2 regions of the Variovorax sp. RA8 genome follow, and region 1 is predicted to be linked to the other one. Evidence: predicted binding sites of a transcription regulator. Region 1 holds the regulator's gene; the other holds the start of a gene.
What was found. The regulator FNR, encoded in region 1, switches genes on or off when oxygen is low (the NO sensors DNR and NnrR bind a similar motif). The targets are predictions, from matches to a motif close to TTGATNNNNATCAA.
Positions count from the first base shown of each region.

Region 2: a site for FNR is predicted at 5,098-5,111, ahead of clpB (ATP-dependent chaperone ClpB). Genes of this name have one in related genera too.

Region 1 is NZ_LR594662.1:1,387,260-1,394,736, forward strand. It holds gene ccoN (cytochrome-c oxidase, cbb3-type subunit I) at 1-505, shown strand, start outside; gene ccoO (cytochrome-c oxidase, cbb3-type subunit II) at 517-1,143, shown strand; gene E5P3_RS06645 (cbb3-type cytochrome oxidase subunit 3) at 1,154-1,291, shown strand; gene ccoP (cytochrome-c oxidase, cbb3-type subunit III) at 1,301-2,215, shown strand; gene ccoG (cytochrome c oxidase accessory protein CcoG) at 2,223-3,668, shown strand; gene E5P3_RS06660 (FixH family protein) at 3,701-3,961, shown strand; gene E5P3_RS06665 (hypothetical protein) at 3,967-4,212, shown strand; gene fnr (fumarate/nitrate reduction transcriptional regulator Fnr) at 4,193-4,909, opposite strand; gene hemN (oxygen-independent coproporphyrinogen III oxidase) at 5,030-6,448, shown strand; gene E5P3_RS06680 (sulfite exporter TauE/SafE family protein) at 6,451-7,164, shown strand; gene E5P3_RS06685 (bifunctional acetate--CoA ligase family protein/GNAT family N-acetyltransferase) at 7,194-7,477, opposite strand, start outside.
Region 2 is NZ_LR594662.1:2,517,003-2,524,479, reverse strand. It holds gene E5P3_RS11965 (universal stress protein) at 1-546, opposite strand, end outside; gene glgP (alpha-glucan family phosphorylase) at 653-2,353, opposite strand; gene clpB (ATP-dependent chaperone ClpB) at 2,400-5,018, opposite strand; gene E5P3_RS11950 (cytochrome c) at 5,204-5,635, opposite strand; gene E5P3_RS11945 (YgaP family membrane protein) at 5,810-6,001, shown strand; gene E5P3_RS11940 (flavodoxin family protein) at 6,197-6,724, shown strand; gene E5P3_RS11935 (universal stress protein) at 6,842-7,477, shown strand, end outside.

The sequences.
Region 1 (7,477 bases):
GATCGTGGCGCTGTCGTTCTACGGCATGGCGACCTTCGAGGGGCCGATGATGTCGATCAAGACGGTCAACGCGCTCTCCCATTACACCGACTGGACCGTGGGCCACGTGCATGCCGGCGCGCTCGGCTGGGTGGGGCTGATCTCGATGGGTTCGCTCTACTACCTGATCCCGCGGATGTACAGCCGCACCGAGATGCACAGCGTCAAGGCCATCGAGCTGCACTTCTGGATGTCCACGATCGGCATCGTGCTCTACATCGCCGCCATGTGGATCGCCGGCGTCATGCAGGGCCTGATGTGGCGTTCCGTCAATACGGACGGCACGCTCACCTACACCTTCGTCGAGGGCGTGAAGGCCACCTTTCCCTACTACGTGGTGCGCCTGATTGGCGGCCTGCTCTACCTGGGCGGCATGCTGGTCATGGCATGGAACGTCTGGATGACCGTCATCGCAGGGCGCTCGGCACCCGCATCGATTCCGCTGCCGGCAGCCGCCCACGCGTGAGGAAGAAGAACATGAACTCGAACGAACCCAAGTCCGGCTTCTCGCACGAGAAGATCGAGACCAACAACTTCCTGATGATCGTGCTGATCCTGCTGGTCGTCGCCGTCGGCGGCCTGGTGGAGATCGTGCCGCTCTTCTTCCAGAAGTCGACGACCGAAGCGGTGACGGGCATGCAGCCGCCGACTTCGTTGCAGGTGCTGGGCCGCGACGTCTATGTGCGCGAGGGCTGCTACAACTGCCACTCGCAGATGATCCGGCCGTTCCGCGCCGAGACGCTGCGCTACGGCCACTACTCCGTGGCCGGCGAGTTCGTCTACGACCACCCGTTCCAGTGGGGCAGCAAGCGCACCGGCCCCGACCTGCAGCGCGTCGGCGGGAAGTACAGCGACGAGTGGCACCGCATCCACCTGGTCAACCCGCGCGACGTGGTGCCCGAATCGAACATGCCGGCCTACGCCTGGCTCGAGAAGGCGCCGCTGGATGGTGCCGAGGCGGCCACGCACATGCGGGCCCTGCGCCGCGTCGGCGTGCCCTTCACCGACGAGCAGCTCGCCAAGGCGGCGGCCGATGTGAAGGGCAAGACCGAGATGGACGCGCTGGTCGCCTATCTCCAGTCGCTCGGCCTCGCGCTCAAGTAAGGAGCAGGCAATGGACATCACCGTCTTGCGAATCGCGGCCACGCTGGCCTCCTTCGCCACCTTCATCGGCATCCTCGTGTGGGCCTTCTCGCGCCGCAGGGCGGAGGCTTTCGAGGATGCAGCCCAATTGCCGTTCGAACAGGACTGAGAGAACCCCATGAGCGATTTTTTCAGTGACTTCTGGTCGACCTACGTGGCCGTGGCCACGCTCGGCAGCATTGCGCTGTGCGCACTGCTGCTGTGGCTGGTGGCCAGGACGAAAGTCCCGGGCGGGCCCGATCAAACGACCGGCCATGTGTGGGACGAGGACCTGCGCGAGGCCAACAATCCGATGCCGCGCTGGTGGATCGGCCTTTTCGTGATCACCATCATCTTCGGCCTGGTCTACCTGGTTGCCTATCCGGGCCTGGGCAGCTACAGGGGCGAACTCGCCTGGAGTACCGAGAACGAGTATGCGAAGGACCTTGCCAAGGCCAAGCGCGAGCTCGAGCCCGTCTACGCCGCCTACGCGGCCATGCCGGTCGAGCGCGTGGCGGGCGAGCCGGCCGCGCTGGCGATCGGCGAGCGCCTGTTCCTGAACAACTGCGCGCAGTGCCACGGCTCGGATGCGCGCGGCAGCAAGGGCTTCCCCAACCTGGCCGACGGTGACTGGCTGCACGGCGGCACGCCCGACAAGATCAAGGCGTCGATCACCCAGGGGCGCACCGGCGTCATGCCACCGATGGCCGAGGCGGTCGGCACCCCGGAGGACGTCAAGAACGTCGCCAACTACGTGCTGAGCCTTTCCGGCAGCCCGCATGATTCGGTCCGCGCCGGGCTGGGCAAGAGCAAGTTCAGCGCCTGCGCGGCCTGTCACGGCGTCGCGGGAGCGGGCAACCCGGCGATAGGCGCCCCCAATCTTGCCGACCGGATCTGGCTGCATGGATACGGCCAGGAAGCCATCATCTCGATCATCAACACCGGCAAGACCAACCAGATGCCGGCGCAGCAGGGGCGCCTGACAGAGGCGCAGATCCATGTGCTGGCCTCCTACGTCTGGGGCCTGTCGAACAAGCCGGTCGTGGCTCCCTAGGCCGGTCATGAAGGATGCCGCTTCCGCTTCCGCATCGGCCAGGCCCGCGCGGCGGGTGATTCCGATCGCCACCGCCGAGAAGGATGGTGGACTCTTCGTCGCGCACCAGAAGGTGTACCCCCGTACGGTGAGCGGCATCTTCGCGCGCTGGCGCTGGGCGATGGTGTTCCTCACGCAGCTCGTCTTCTATGGCCTGCCCTGGATCGAGTGGGGGCAGCGCCAGGCAGTGCTGTTCGACCTGGGCGCGCGACGCTTCTACATCCTCGGGCTGGTGCTGTACCCGCAGGACCTCATCTACCTGACCGGGTTGCTGGTGATCTCGGCGCTCTCGCTCTTCCTCTTTACCGCGGTGGCGGGGCGGCTGTGGTGCGGCTACGCCTGCCCGCAAACGGTCTACTCCGAGATCTTCATGTGGGTCGAGCAGAAGATCGAAGGCAACCGCATCGCCCGCATGCGCCTGGATGAGGGCGACTTCTCGCTCGAGAAGCTGGTCAAGAAGTGGTTCAAGCACATCGTGTGGCTCGGCATTGCGCTGTGGACCGGCTTCACCTTCGTCGGGTACTTCACGCCGATCCGGGAGCTGGGCCTGGAATTCCTGCAGACCCGCATGAGCTCGTGGGAAGTGTTCTGGGTCTTCTTCTACGGCTTTGCGACCTACGGCAACGCGGGCTTCATGCGCGAGCAGGTCTGCATGTACATGTGTCCCTACGCACGCTTCCAGAGCGCCATGTTCGACCGGGATACGCTCATCGTGAGCTACGACAACGAGAGGGGCGAGCCACGCGGCGTGCATGCCAAGGGCAGCAACGCGCGCGCACAGGGCCTTGGCGACTGCATCGACTGTTCATTGTGCGTGCAGGTCTGTCCGACCGGGATCGACATCCGCAAGGGGCTGCAGTACGAGTGCATCGGCTGCGGGCTGTGCGTGGATGCCTGCAACACCGTGATGGACAAGATGAAGACACCACGCGGGTTGATCCGCTATGCGACCCAGAACGGCATGGCCGGCCATTGGACGCCCAGGCAGGTGCTGCGCCGCGTGCTGCGCCCGCGGGTGCTGATCTACACCGGCCTGCTTGCCGCACTGACGATCGGTCTGCTGGCGAGCCTGGTGGCCCGCACGCCGCTGAAGGTCGATGTGGTGCGGGACCGGGCATCGCTCGCGCGCATCGCCGAGGGCGGCCAGCTCGAGAACGTCTACCGCCTGCAGATCATGAACGCGACCGAGCAGCCGCAGCGCTACCGCATCGAAGCCAGGGGCCTCGAAGGTCTCAGCGTATCGCCGGCCGAGCCGCTCGAGGTCGGTCCTGCGCAGTCGCGCTGGGTCGCGGTACGCCTGCAGGTTCCGTACGGCAGCGCCGCCGCAGGGTCCCACGTCGTCCATCTCGACGTGCGCTCCGTCGAGGGCAGCGCGCAGGTGTCGGAGAAGGCCACCTTCATGGTGCCCCGTTGAGTTCCAAAGGAGACGAGATGGACGATTGCGCGATGACTGCTCCGAAGAGCGAACCCTGGTGGCAGTTCCCGCTGCTGTGGATGGTGATAGCCGGGCCCGCCGTGGTCATCGTCGCCAGCTTCGTGACGCTCTGGCTCGCGCTGCGCACGCCCGATCCGGTGGTGGCGCCGGACTACTACCGCCGGGGTGCCGAGATCAACAAGGAGCTCGCCGCCAAGAACCTGATGCCTGCGCTGGCAGGGCGCAACCATGCGGCCACGCCGGACGCGGATCTGCCCGCACCGAGGCGTTGAAGATCATGAAGTCCCACGACTGGATGTCGATCCTCTGGCCGGCCTTCCTGCTGGCGAGCGTTGCCGAACTGCTGGTTTTCGCGCTGGTCGACCCCAGCGACCTCCATTGGGGCGGCGAGGATATCGGCTTGTCCCGGCAGGCTGTCTATGCGGCCGGCTTCTTCATCTTCTGGGTGCTGGCGACCGGCTCGAGCGCGCTCACGCTGCTGCTCACCAAGCGCGCGGACGAGCTCAACCGCCCGGCGGATTGACGATGCGCTGCAGTGCATCGGCGTCGACGATGCGCAGCTTGCGCTTCTCCACCTCGACGATGCCGTCTTCCATGAACTTCGACAGCGTCCGGCTCACCGTCTCGAGCGTGAGCCCGATGTAGCTGCCGATCTCCTCGCGCGTCATGCGAAGTACGAACTCGGACCGGGAGAATCCGCGCGCGTGCAGCCGCTGGACAAGGTTCAGGAGAAAGACCGCGAGGCGTTCCTCGGCCCGCATGCTGCCCAGGAGCAGCATCACGCCGTGCTCGCGCACGATCTCGCGGCTCATGATCTGGTGCACGTGGCGCTGCAGGGAGGGAACCTCGCGCGAGAGCTGCTCGATGCGATGGAAGGGCATCACGCAGACTTCGGCATCCTCGAGCGCGATCGCGTCGCAGGTGTGCTGGTTGTTGACGATGCCGTCCAGCCCGATGATCTCGCCGGCCATCTGGAAGCCGGTGACCTGGTCGCGGCCATCCTCGGTCGCCACGCGGGTCTTGAAGACGCCGGTGCGAATCGCGTAGAGCGAGGTGAAGGGCTCGCCGTTGCGAAAAAGTGCCTCGCGGCGCCGGACCTTGCGCCGCGTGGCCACGATCTCGTCGATGCGCTTCAGTTCGCTCGGCTCCAGGCCCGCAGGCATGCAGAGCTCGCGCAGGTTGCAGCTCGAGCAGGCGACCTTGATGTGTTCGGCTTTCATTGATGGCGTCGGGGTTCGCAGCGATTCTCAGGCGCCGCGCACAGCCGAGGCTTGATGCACATCAAGGATGACGGGGCGGCCTGCCTGCATAGTGGGCCGGTGCCTCCCATATCTACCGCAATGAACTCATCCCTTGCCGCCGCGCCTGCCGGTTCATCGCTCGTCCTGCCGTCGGCGGGTCTGCTGCGGCGTTTCGACGTGCCAGGGCCGCGCTATACGTCCTATCCCACGGCGGACCGTTTCGTCGAGGCGTTCACGGCCGACGACTACGCCCAGACGCTGCGGCAGCGCAGCGAGCTCGGCGCGCATGGCCGGCCGCTTTCTGTGTACGTGCACATTCCGTTCTGTGAATCGCTTTGCTACTACTGTGCCTGCAACAAGATCGTCACCCGGCACAAGAGCCGCGGGCGCGAGTACCTCGGCTATCTGGCGCGCGAGGTGGCGCTGCAGGCCGCGCAGCTCGGCCGCGGCGCGGTTGTCACCCAGCTGCACCTGGGGGGCGGCACGCCGACCTTCCTGCACGACGGGGGTTTGCGCGAGCTGCTGTCCATGCTCGGGGACGCGTTCACGTTGCCGCCGGAGCGCGAGCAGTCGATCGAGATCGATCCACGCACGGTCGATGGCCATCGACTCGCGAGCCTGGCCGAGATGGGTTTCGATCGCCTGAGTTTCGGCGTTCAGGACTTCGACCCCGACGTGCAGAAGGCCGTGCACCGCATCCAGCCGGCAGGGCAGGTGTTCGACCTGGTGGCGAGCGCACGCGGACTCGGCTTCGGGTCGATCAACATCGACCTCATCTACGGGCTGCCGCGCCAGAGCACCGGATCCTTCGACCGCACGCTGGCGCAGGTCTGCGAGCTGCGGCCCGACCGCATCGCCCTCTACGCCTATGCACATCTGCCGGCGCGCTTCAAGCCGCAGCGACGCATCGCCGCCGACGAACTCCCCGACGCCAGGACCAAGGTGGAGATGCTGTCGCGTTCGATCGCCACGCTCACCGCGGCCGGTTACGTCTACATCGGCATGGACCACTTCGCCTTGCCCGAAGACCCGCTCGCAATCGCCAAGCGGCAGGGACGCCTGCACCGGAACTTCCAGGGCTACAGCACCCAGCCCGAGTGTGATCTCGTGGCGCTGGGCGTGTCGGCCATCGGCCGGGTCGGCGCCACCTACAGCCAGAACGCCAAGACGCTGGAGGAGTACTACGACCTCCTGGACCAGGGTCGCCTGCCGGTCGTGCGCGGCCTGGCGCTCACGCGCGACGACGTCCTGAGGCGCGCGGTGATCATGGCGCTGATGTGCCAGGGGCATGTGGACTATGAATCGATCGGACTGGCCCACCTGGTCGACTTCAAGCGCTATTTCGCCAGCGAGCTCGTGGCGCTCGCGCCGCTCGCGGCGCAGGGCCTCGTGCACCTGCGCGACCATGAGATCGAGGTCACGCCGATGGGCTGGTTCTTCGTGCGCGCCGTCGCGATGGTCTTCGATCGCTATCTGCAGGCCGACCGCAACCGAACGCGCTTCTCGCGCATTGTCTGACCATGCAGGCTGCGCTGGCCAGCACCGCGCTCCTGATGGGATTGGTCGGCGGGCCGCATTGCGTCGCCATGTGCAGTGCCGCATGCTCCGGCGTGATCCGGATCGTGCGCGCGCCTGCGCAGGGGGGCGCGGCGACGCTCGCGGGGAGGCCACCGGCTGTCTCCGCGTCCGTCGCTTTTCATGCGGGCCGGATCGCAGGCTATGCGGCCGGTGGCGCGCTGGCTGCGGCGGCGATGCAGAGCCTGGCATTTGCGAGCGAACAGGTCGCCGCGCTGCGTCCTGCATGGGTGCTGCTGCACGTGCTCGTGCTGGCCTGGGGGTTGGCGCTCGCAGCGCTCGGGCGGCAGCCGGTCTGGGCGCACCGCATCGGGCGCGCGCTTGCGGCACGGCTGCGGTCGGTCACCGGTTCATTGACGGGGGTGCTCGCGACGGGGGCGCTCTGGGTCTGCATGCCATGCGGCCTGCTGTACTCGGCACTGATGCTTGCGGGCCTGGCCAACGGGCCGGCGCAGGGCGCGCTCACGATGGCGCTCTTCGCCGTCGGGAGCAGCGTGTCCCTGGTGCTGGCGCCTTGGCTGTGGCAGCGCCTGCAGTCAGGCGCCGGCATGGCGCGCAAGGAATGGGGAACGCGGTTGGCCGGTGGCCTGCTGGCAGCGGTGGCGACTCAGGCGCTGTGGATCGACCTGCGTCACCAGATCGACATCTGGTGCCGCTGACGGGAGAGGGCGCTCATCGGCATGTGCATTCAAGCGCGGGCGGGTGCGCCTGCGTCGGACCCGGGATTGTCGGCAAGGCCGTTCAAGGTCTTGACCATGCGCCGCACGCCCGAGCCGGGCGGTTCCGCCGGATCGGCTTCGAAGCCCATGTCGCGACACAGATTCAGCATCCGGCTGTTCTCGCGCAGCACGAGGCCCGCGAGACGGCCCGTCCCGCAACGCCTGGCATGCTCGATCAACTGCTGGAACAACAGCCTGCCGAGCCCCGCGCCCTTGAGGTCGGAGCGCACGATGATGGCGAACTCGGCCTCCA
Region 2 (7,477 bases), 1.1 Mb from region 1:
CCGGCGCGCATGGGCCAGCAGCGGCAAGGCCTCGCGCATTGCCACTGCGGCGGCGCGCGACCCGTCCCATGCCAGCAGGACGTCCTGCCCCACCTGCTCGAAGTTGCCGGCGTAGGGCACCACGAGCACCGGCCGGCCCACGTCGAGCATCACCTGGGCCACGAGTCCGCGCACCGGCACATCCGACTCGCTCGCGCGGTCCTCCTGCCCGACGACGACAAGGTCGCTCGACCGGCCGTGCGCGACGAGCGAGCCGATGGTGGTGCCGTCGGTCTCACGGACCTCATGCGAGATCTGCCCCATCCTGGCCCTGAAGCCCTCAGCGATGCCTTGCGCACGCTGCTGCAAGTATCGAGCGGATTCTGCGATGTAGTCGGTCATGCCCGTGGGAAGCGCGTCTGCTGGAACCGTGCCCTCCAGCAAGCCGCTGGGCAGCAGCCCGATCAGATGAGCGCCCTGCGTCCGCGCGATGGCGCGCGCGAGGTCGACGCGGGCGCTGCACCTGTCCGCGTGGTCCAGGTGAACGAGGATGGTCTTGATGTTCATGGCTCGGGTCCTCTTCAAGTGTGCATCGGCAGAATGGCGCGATACATCGATCTTCGCGTGCAGAGCATTCGACGGCCTTGATGTTCATCAATGCCGGGGGCGCGGCTCAGCGCAGGTAGGTCTCTGCGGCATAGCGGCGCAACATCCGGTGGCTGTTGAAGTAGGAGGCGTTGAGCGAGATGGCGCCTTTCATCACCTTTGTCCACCCGGCGGCATCGTTGTAGAAGAGCGGAAGCACCACGTTCTCCAGCTGGCCAAAAAGAGAACTCGCGTCGCCCGCCACGTCATCCGGGTTGCCGTCGCGTCCGATGGCCCATCCTGTCACGCCTTCTATCCATCCTTCGAGCCACCAGCCGTCCAGTACGCTCAGATTGGGCACGCCGTTCAAGGCTGCCTTCATGCCGCTGGTTCCAGAGGCTTCGAGCGGGCGCTGCGGCGTGTTCAGCCAGACATCGACGCCGGATACGAGCAAACGTGCGATGCGCACGTCGTAGTCGGGAAGAAACACCACAGGGACAGCGCCCTCCAGCTGGCGCGCGTACTCGTGCAGGCGCTCCACCAACTGCTTCCCGCCGCTGTCGCGAGGATGGGCCTTGCCTGCAAGCACGATCTGGAATGGATTGCGCCGGGCGATCTCGCGCAGGCGGTCGAGGTCCGAGAACAGCAGGTCCGGTCGCTTGTAGGGGGTCATTCGCCGCCCGAAGCCGATGGTTGCCACCGCGGCGTCGGGCGCGCGCCCGCCCAGCCTGACGATCTCCTCGGCAAGTGCAGCCTTGGCATCGGCGTGGGCCTTTCGAACCTCCTCGTCGGCAATCTCGTTCGCGCGCATCAGGAGCTCTGGTTCATGGCACCAGGGCGGAATGCATCTGTCGTAGAGCTGCCGGAAGCTGTCGCAGGCCCATGTCCACGGATGCACCCCATTGGTGATGGCACGGATCTCATAGCCTGGGAACATGCGGCGGGAGACCTCCGCGTGCCGCCCGGCGACGCCGTTGACATGCTCGCTCAGGTTCAACGCCAACCTCGTCATGTTGAGCCGGTCTGCGCCCGCGAGCGCCCTCAGCTGGGCACCGTCGACGAAGTCGCCGAGCAACGGCTGGGCGAGCGCGTACGGAAACTGGTCGTGGCCGGCCTCCACGGGGGTATGGGTGGTGAACACGCAGCGGCTCCGCACGGCCGCAGTGTCGTAACGCAAAGCGCCGCTGCCCGCTTCCTGGGGCGTATGAGCATGACGCCGCAGCAGCTCCAGCGTGAGGAACGCGGCGTGCCCCTCATTGAGGTGGTACTTGAGCACCTTCACGCCGAGAGCGGCGAGCATCCGCGCCCCACCGATGCCGAGCACGATCTCCTGCTTCACACGATACGCATCGTCGCCGCCGTAGAGATGGTGCGTGATCTCGCGGTCCTCGGGGCTGTTGTCGGCCAGGTCGGTATCGAGGAGGATGACAGGGATCACACCGCCGCAATGGCCCTCCACCCGGTGCAGCCAAGCGCCGATCCAGACGTCATGGCCGCCGATCGACAGCGCCACTCTGGCCGGCAAGCGTTGACACCACTTCTCCGGCTGCCAGGCATCGGGGTTTTCGACCTGCGCTCCGTCGATGATCTCCTGGCGGAAATAGCCGGCCCGGCTGACCAGGGTGACGCCGACCATCGGGAGATCGAGGTCCGCCGCGCTGCGCATCGTATCTCCCGCCAGGACGCCGAGGCCGCCGCTGTAGGTCGGCATGTTTTCGTTCAGCGCGAACTCCATCGAGAAATACGCGATGCGGGGCTCCTGGAGGAAACCTTCGAACGCCACTGTCATGTGCATCTCCTGGATCTGGCGGGCTGTTCATGGGAGCCGCCTGCGCTCAGGCAGCGTGGACTTCCAGTTCCTGATCGTTCGAGAAGATGAACTTGCCGGGAGCCCGGATCGGATCGGTGGTGACCACGATCGTGTCCTTCGGCCCGAAGCTGCCGTCGAGCAGCAGCTTGGACAGCGGGTTCTCGATGCGATGCTGGATCGCCCGCTTGAGCGGCCGCGCACCGAACACCGGGTCGAAGCCGACCTTGGCGATCTCCGCCAGCGCCGCCGGCGACACCTCCAGCGCCAGGTCCATCTTCGCCAGGCGCTGCTGCAGCACCTTCAGCTGGATCGCCGCGATCGCCTCGATGTTCTTCGCGTCCAGCGCATGGAAGACCACCGTCTCGTCGATGCGGTTGAGGAACTCGGGGCGGAAGTAGTTCTTCAACTCGTCCCACACCGCGTCCTTGATCTCCTCGGCCGGCCGCCCCACCATCGACTGGATGATGGGCGAGCCGATGTTGCTGGTCATCACGATCACCGTGTTCTTGAAGTTCACGGTGCGCCCCTGCCCGTCGGTCAGGCGGCCATCGTCGAGCACCTGCAGCAGCACGTTGAACACGTCCGGATGCGCCTTCTCGACCTCGTCGAGCAAGAGCACGCTGTAGGGCTTGCGCCGCACCGCCTCGGTGAGGTAGCCGCCCTCCTCGTAGCCGACGTAGCCGGGCGGCGCACCGATCAGGCGCGCCACCGAATGCTTCTCCATGAACTCGCTCATGTCGACGCGAATGAGGTGATCCTCGCTGTCGAACAGGAAGCCCGCCAGCGCCTTGCACAGCTCGGTCTTGCCCACGCCCGTGGGGCCCAGGAAGAGGAAGGAGCCGGTGGGGCGGTTGGGGTCCGCCAGGCCCGAGCGCGAGCGGCGGATGGCGTTGGCGACAGCGCCGATGGCCTCGTCCTGGCCGACCACGCGCTCGTGCAGCTTGTCCTCCATCTGCAGCAGCTTGTCGCGCTCGCCCTGCATGAGCTTGGAGACGGGGATGCCGGTGGCGCGCGCCACGACTTCGGCAATCTCCTCGGCGCCGACCTGGGTGCGCAAGAGCGTGGGGGCGCTGGACTTGCCCTTGGTGGCCTCGGTGTCCTGGGCCTCCTTGAGGCGCTTTTCCAGGCCGGGCAGCTTGCCGTACTGCAGCTCGGCAACCTTGTTGAAGTCGCCCTTGCTGGTGAATTCGGCGATCTGGAACTTGATCTTGTCGATCTCCTCGCGGATCTGCGCGCTGCCCTGGGCCTGGGCCTTCTCGGCCTGCCAGATCTCGTCGAGGTCGGCGAGCTCCTTCTGCACGCGGGCGATGTCCTCCTCGATGAGGCCCAGGCGCTTCTGGGAGGCCTCGTCCTTCTCGCGGCGCACGGCCTCGCGCTCGATCTTGAGCTGGATGAGGCGGCGGTCGAGGCGGTCCATGACCTCGGGCTTGGAGTCCATCTCGATCTTGATCTTGGCGGCGGCCTCGTCGATGAGGTCGATGGCCTTGTCGGGCAGGAAGCGGTCGGTGATGTAGCGGTCGGAGAGCTCGGCGGCAGCGACGATGGCAGGGTCGGTGATGTCGACGCCGTGGTGGACTTCGTATTTCTCCTGCAGGCCGCGCAGGATGGCAATGGTGGCCTCGACGCTGGGCTCGCCCACGAGGATCTTCTGGAAGCGGCGCTCCAGGGCAGCGTCCTTCTCGATGTATTTGCGGTACTCGTCGAGGGTGGTGGCGCCCACGCAGTGGAGCTCGCCGCGCGCAAGGGCGGGCTTGAGCATGTTGCCGGCGTCCATGGCGCCCTCGGCCTTGCCGGCGCCGACCATGGTGTGGAGCTCGTCGATGAAGACGATGGTGCGGCCCTCGTCCTTGGCAAGTTCGTTGAGGACGCTCTTGAGGCGCTCCTCGAATTCGCCGCGGTACTTGGCACCGGCAAGCAGTGCGGCCATGTCCAGGGAGAGGACTCGCTTGCCCTTGAGGGACTCGGGGACCTCGCCGGCGATGATGCGCTGGGCGAGGCCTTCGACGATGGCGGTCTTGCCGACGCCAGGCTCGCCGATGAGCACGGGGTTGTTCTTGGTGCGGCGCTGCAGGACCTGGATGGCGCGGCGGATTTCCTCGTCGCGGCCGATGACGGGGTCGAGCTTGCCCAGGCGCGCGCGCTCGGTGAGGTCGAGGGTGTATTTCTTGAGGGATTCGCGCTGGCCTTCGGCCTCGGGGCTGTCGACGCCCTGGCCGCCGCGCACGGCTTCGATGGCCGCTTCGAGGGACTTGCGCGTGGCGCCGTGGCTGCGCGCAAGGTTACCGATCTCGGCCTTGCTGTCGGCCAGGGCCAGCAGGAAGAGCTCGCTGGCGATGAACTGGTCGTTGCGCTTGATGGATTCCTTCTCGGTGGCCTGCAGCAGCTTGGCCAGCTCGGGTCCGACCTGGACCTGGTCGTGGCCCTGGACCTGCGGCAGCCGCTTGATGGCCGCCTCGGCCGCGTTCAGCAGGCCCGGCACGTTGGCGCCGGCACGCTCCAGCAATGCACGCGGGCCCTCGCCCTGGCGCAGCATGGCCACCAGCAGGTGGACCGGCTCGATGTAGGCGTTGTCGTTGCCCAGCGCGAGCGACTGCGCATCGGCGAGGGCTTCCTGGAACTTGGTGGTGAGTTTGTCTTGGCGCATGAATGACTCCGGTTTCCCGGGCATCTAGGAGGTATCCCGGCGACGGCTACGAGTCTGCGCCGATGAATACTTGAACCATCTGATCGAGATCAACTCGCAGGCAGCCCTTTCCTGCCCGCTTCCGGAGAGCCTTGCGCATCGACCACCGCTCTGCCCTGCCGTTCGTGCCGGGCGACGCGTGCGCGTCAGCGCCGAGGTCCGCCGCTCTCGCTGTCCCCTGTAGCGGGCGGCCGCAGGTTCTCGCCCGCCGGCATCCGGCGTTGCTCCTGGCTTTGGCTTCGGCCTTCCCAGCGTGACGCAAATCCGCCCAAGCCCGCCGGCGTGGTTGCTGGCGGAAATCGGTAGAACTCGTCGTTGAGATATCTCGCGACTTCGGCCACGTCATCGTCGTTCCAACCCAGCGCTGCGTCCGTTTGCCAGCGCCAGACCTGAGCCCTGAGGCTGGTCCAGTCGGTGACGAGCTTTCTCTCTCGCCAATGAACCTGCGCGGTATGGCACGCGATGCAGTGCGTGGAATACAGCAGCTCGCCGCGAGACTGTGCCAGGACCGGGAGGGACAGGGAGGCACCCAGCAACATGGCTGTCGTGACGCCCGCAAGAATCAGTTCGCGTGCCATGTGAGTTTCTCCTGCAGCATGTGGTGACGATGCTAGGCACAGCATCTGCTGTGACGGTTGACCTGCATCAAGCTTTCCTGCACGCCGCATCGGCACCAAAGCTTGATCTACCGCAATAGCGCCACACGCGCCAGAAAGCACCATGCGGGTATTCAATGCCGAAAGGAATCCAACATGATGCGCAACGTGGGAACCATCGACAGGGTGATCCGCGTCACCATGGGCGCCGTGCTCTGCGCGCTGGCCCTGGCGAGTGTGATCGGCCCCTGGGGCTATCTCGGCCTCATCCTGTTGCTGACCGGGGTCTTCGGCAAGTGCCCTGCCTATACGCTCTTCGGCGTCAGCACTTGTCCGTCGCATGGGTGAGGGCGCCGTGCAGAGGCTTCGGATCATCGCGGCATCGCTGGCGCTGCTGGGCGCCGCGGTGCTTTGGCTCGGTTTCAAGGCGTTGATCCTCTGGGTGACCCGAGACTGACCAAGGAGCCAGGCGGTTGATCGAGCGCAAGGTTCGCTCGCCCGCGCCGCTCTACCATTTTCATGTCGCACCGATGGAGGAACTCAATGAGCAAGGTCCTTGTGGTCGTCTATTCGCACACCGGCACCTCCCGTCGGCTCTCGGAGCAGCTGTGCAACCAGCTGGGCTGGCAGCTGGCCGAGATCGTCGAGGAACGGCCGCGCCGGGGCATCCCGGGCATCTGGCGATGCGTGCTGGATTCACTTTTGCAACGGCGTCCGGCCATCCGCTACGACGGACCGTTTCCAAAAAACTTCGACGCGGTCGTCCTGGTGTCGCCGATCTGGCTCGGCCGGCTGGCAGGACCGATGCGCAGCTTCGTCACCCGACGGCGGGACCATCTGCCTGACGTCGCGGTGATCTCGGTCGCCGGAGGCACCGGCGAGTTTGGGGCGGCCGCCGAAATCGCCGATCTCGTCGGCGAAGCGCCCATCTTGAGTACGACATTCACTGCGCGAGAGATCAACGACGGGACATGCGCCGGCCGGCTCCAGTTCTTCGGCGCGGCGCTCAACGGCGCCGAGGCGACTCATGCCGCCGCGCGACGACCCGCGCACTCGCCGAAGATGGCTTGATGCATGTCAAGACGCGCATGCACGCACCTCTTGATCCAGCGCAACGCGACAGCAGCGATCGGCTCCTACAGTGAATGGATGCTTCAACCAGATTCGGTCCCGCGCCACCAGATCGTCATGACGCCCATCCGTTCGATCCTGGTGCACCTCGACGGCAGTACGCATGCCGAGGCGAGGCTGCGATTCGCGCACCATCTGGCGCGACGGCATGACGCCGTCCTCACTGCCCTGTTCGCGGTGGCACCCCAGTACTTGCCGCTGCTCCCTCTCAAGGGGGACACGCTGGCGAGCCGCATGGCCGGGCGGATCGATCCGGGTCATCGCGCCCACGCGTACGAGCTTGTCCTGCGAGCGCGTACATGGGGTGATGTCGCAGTCGATTGGTTGGAGCTGCAAGGAGAGCCGGTCATCCCGAGCTTCGCACGCCGCGCACTGTCGGCGGATCTCCTGGTGCTCGGCCAGCGCGACCCCAGGGATGCCGTCGGCTTCGACGTGCCCGGCGATCTCACGGAGGCGGTGATCATCGGCGGCGGCCGCCCCGCGCTCGTTGTTCCCTTCGCAGGTGCCGCGACGCCGGCACCGAAAACGGTCCTGGTGGCGTGGAAATCGACGCCCGAATGTGCCCATGCATTGACCGCTTCCCTGCCTTTTCTTCGCGCTGCGAGCCAGGTCCATCTGGTCTGTGCGAGCGACAACGTCGACGAGGCATTCCCGGCGCCCGTGGAACTGATCCCGTACCTCCATCTGCATGGC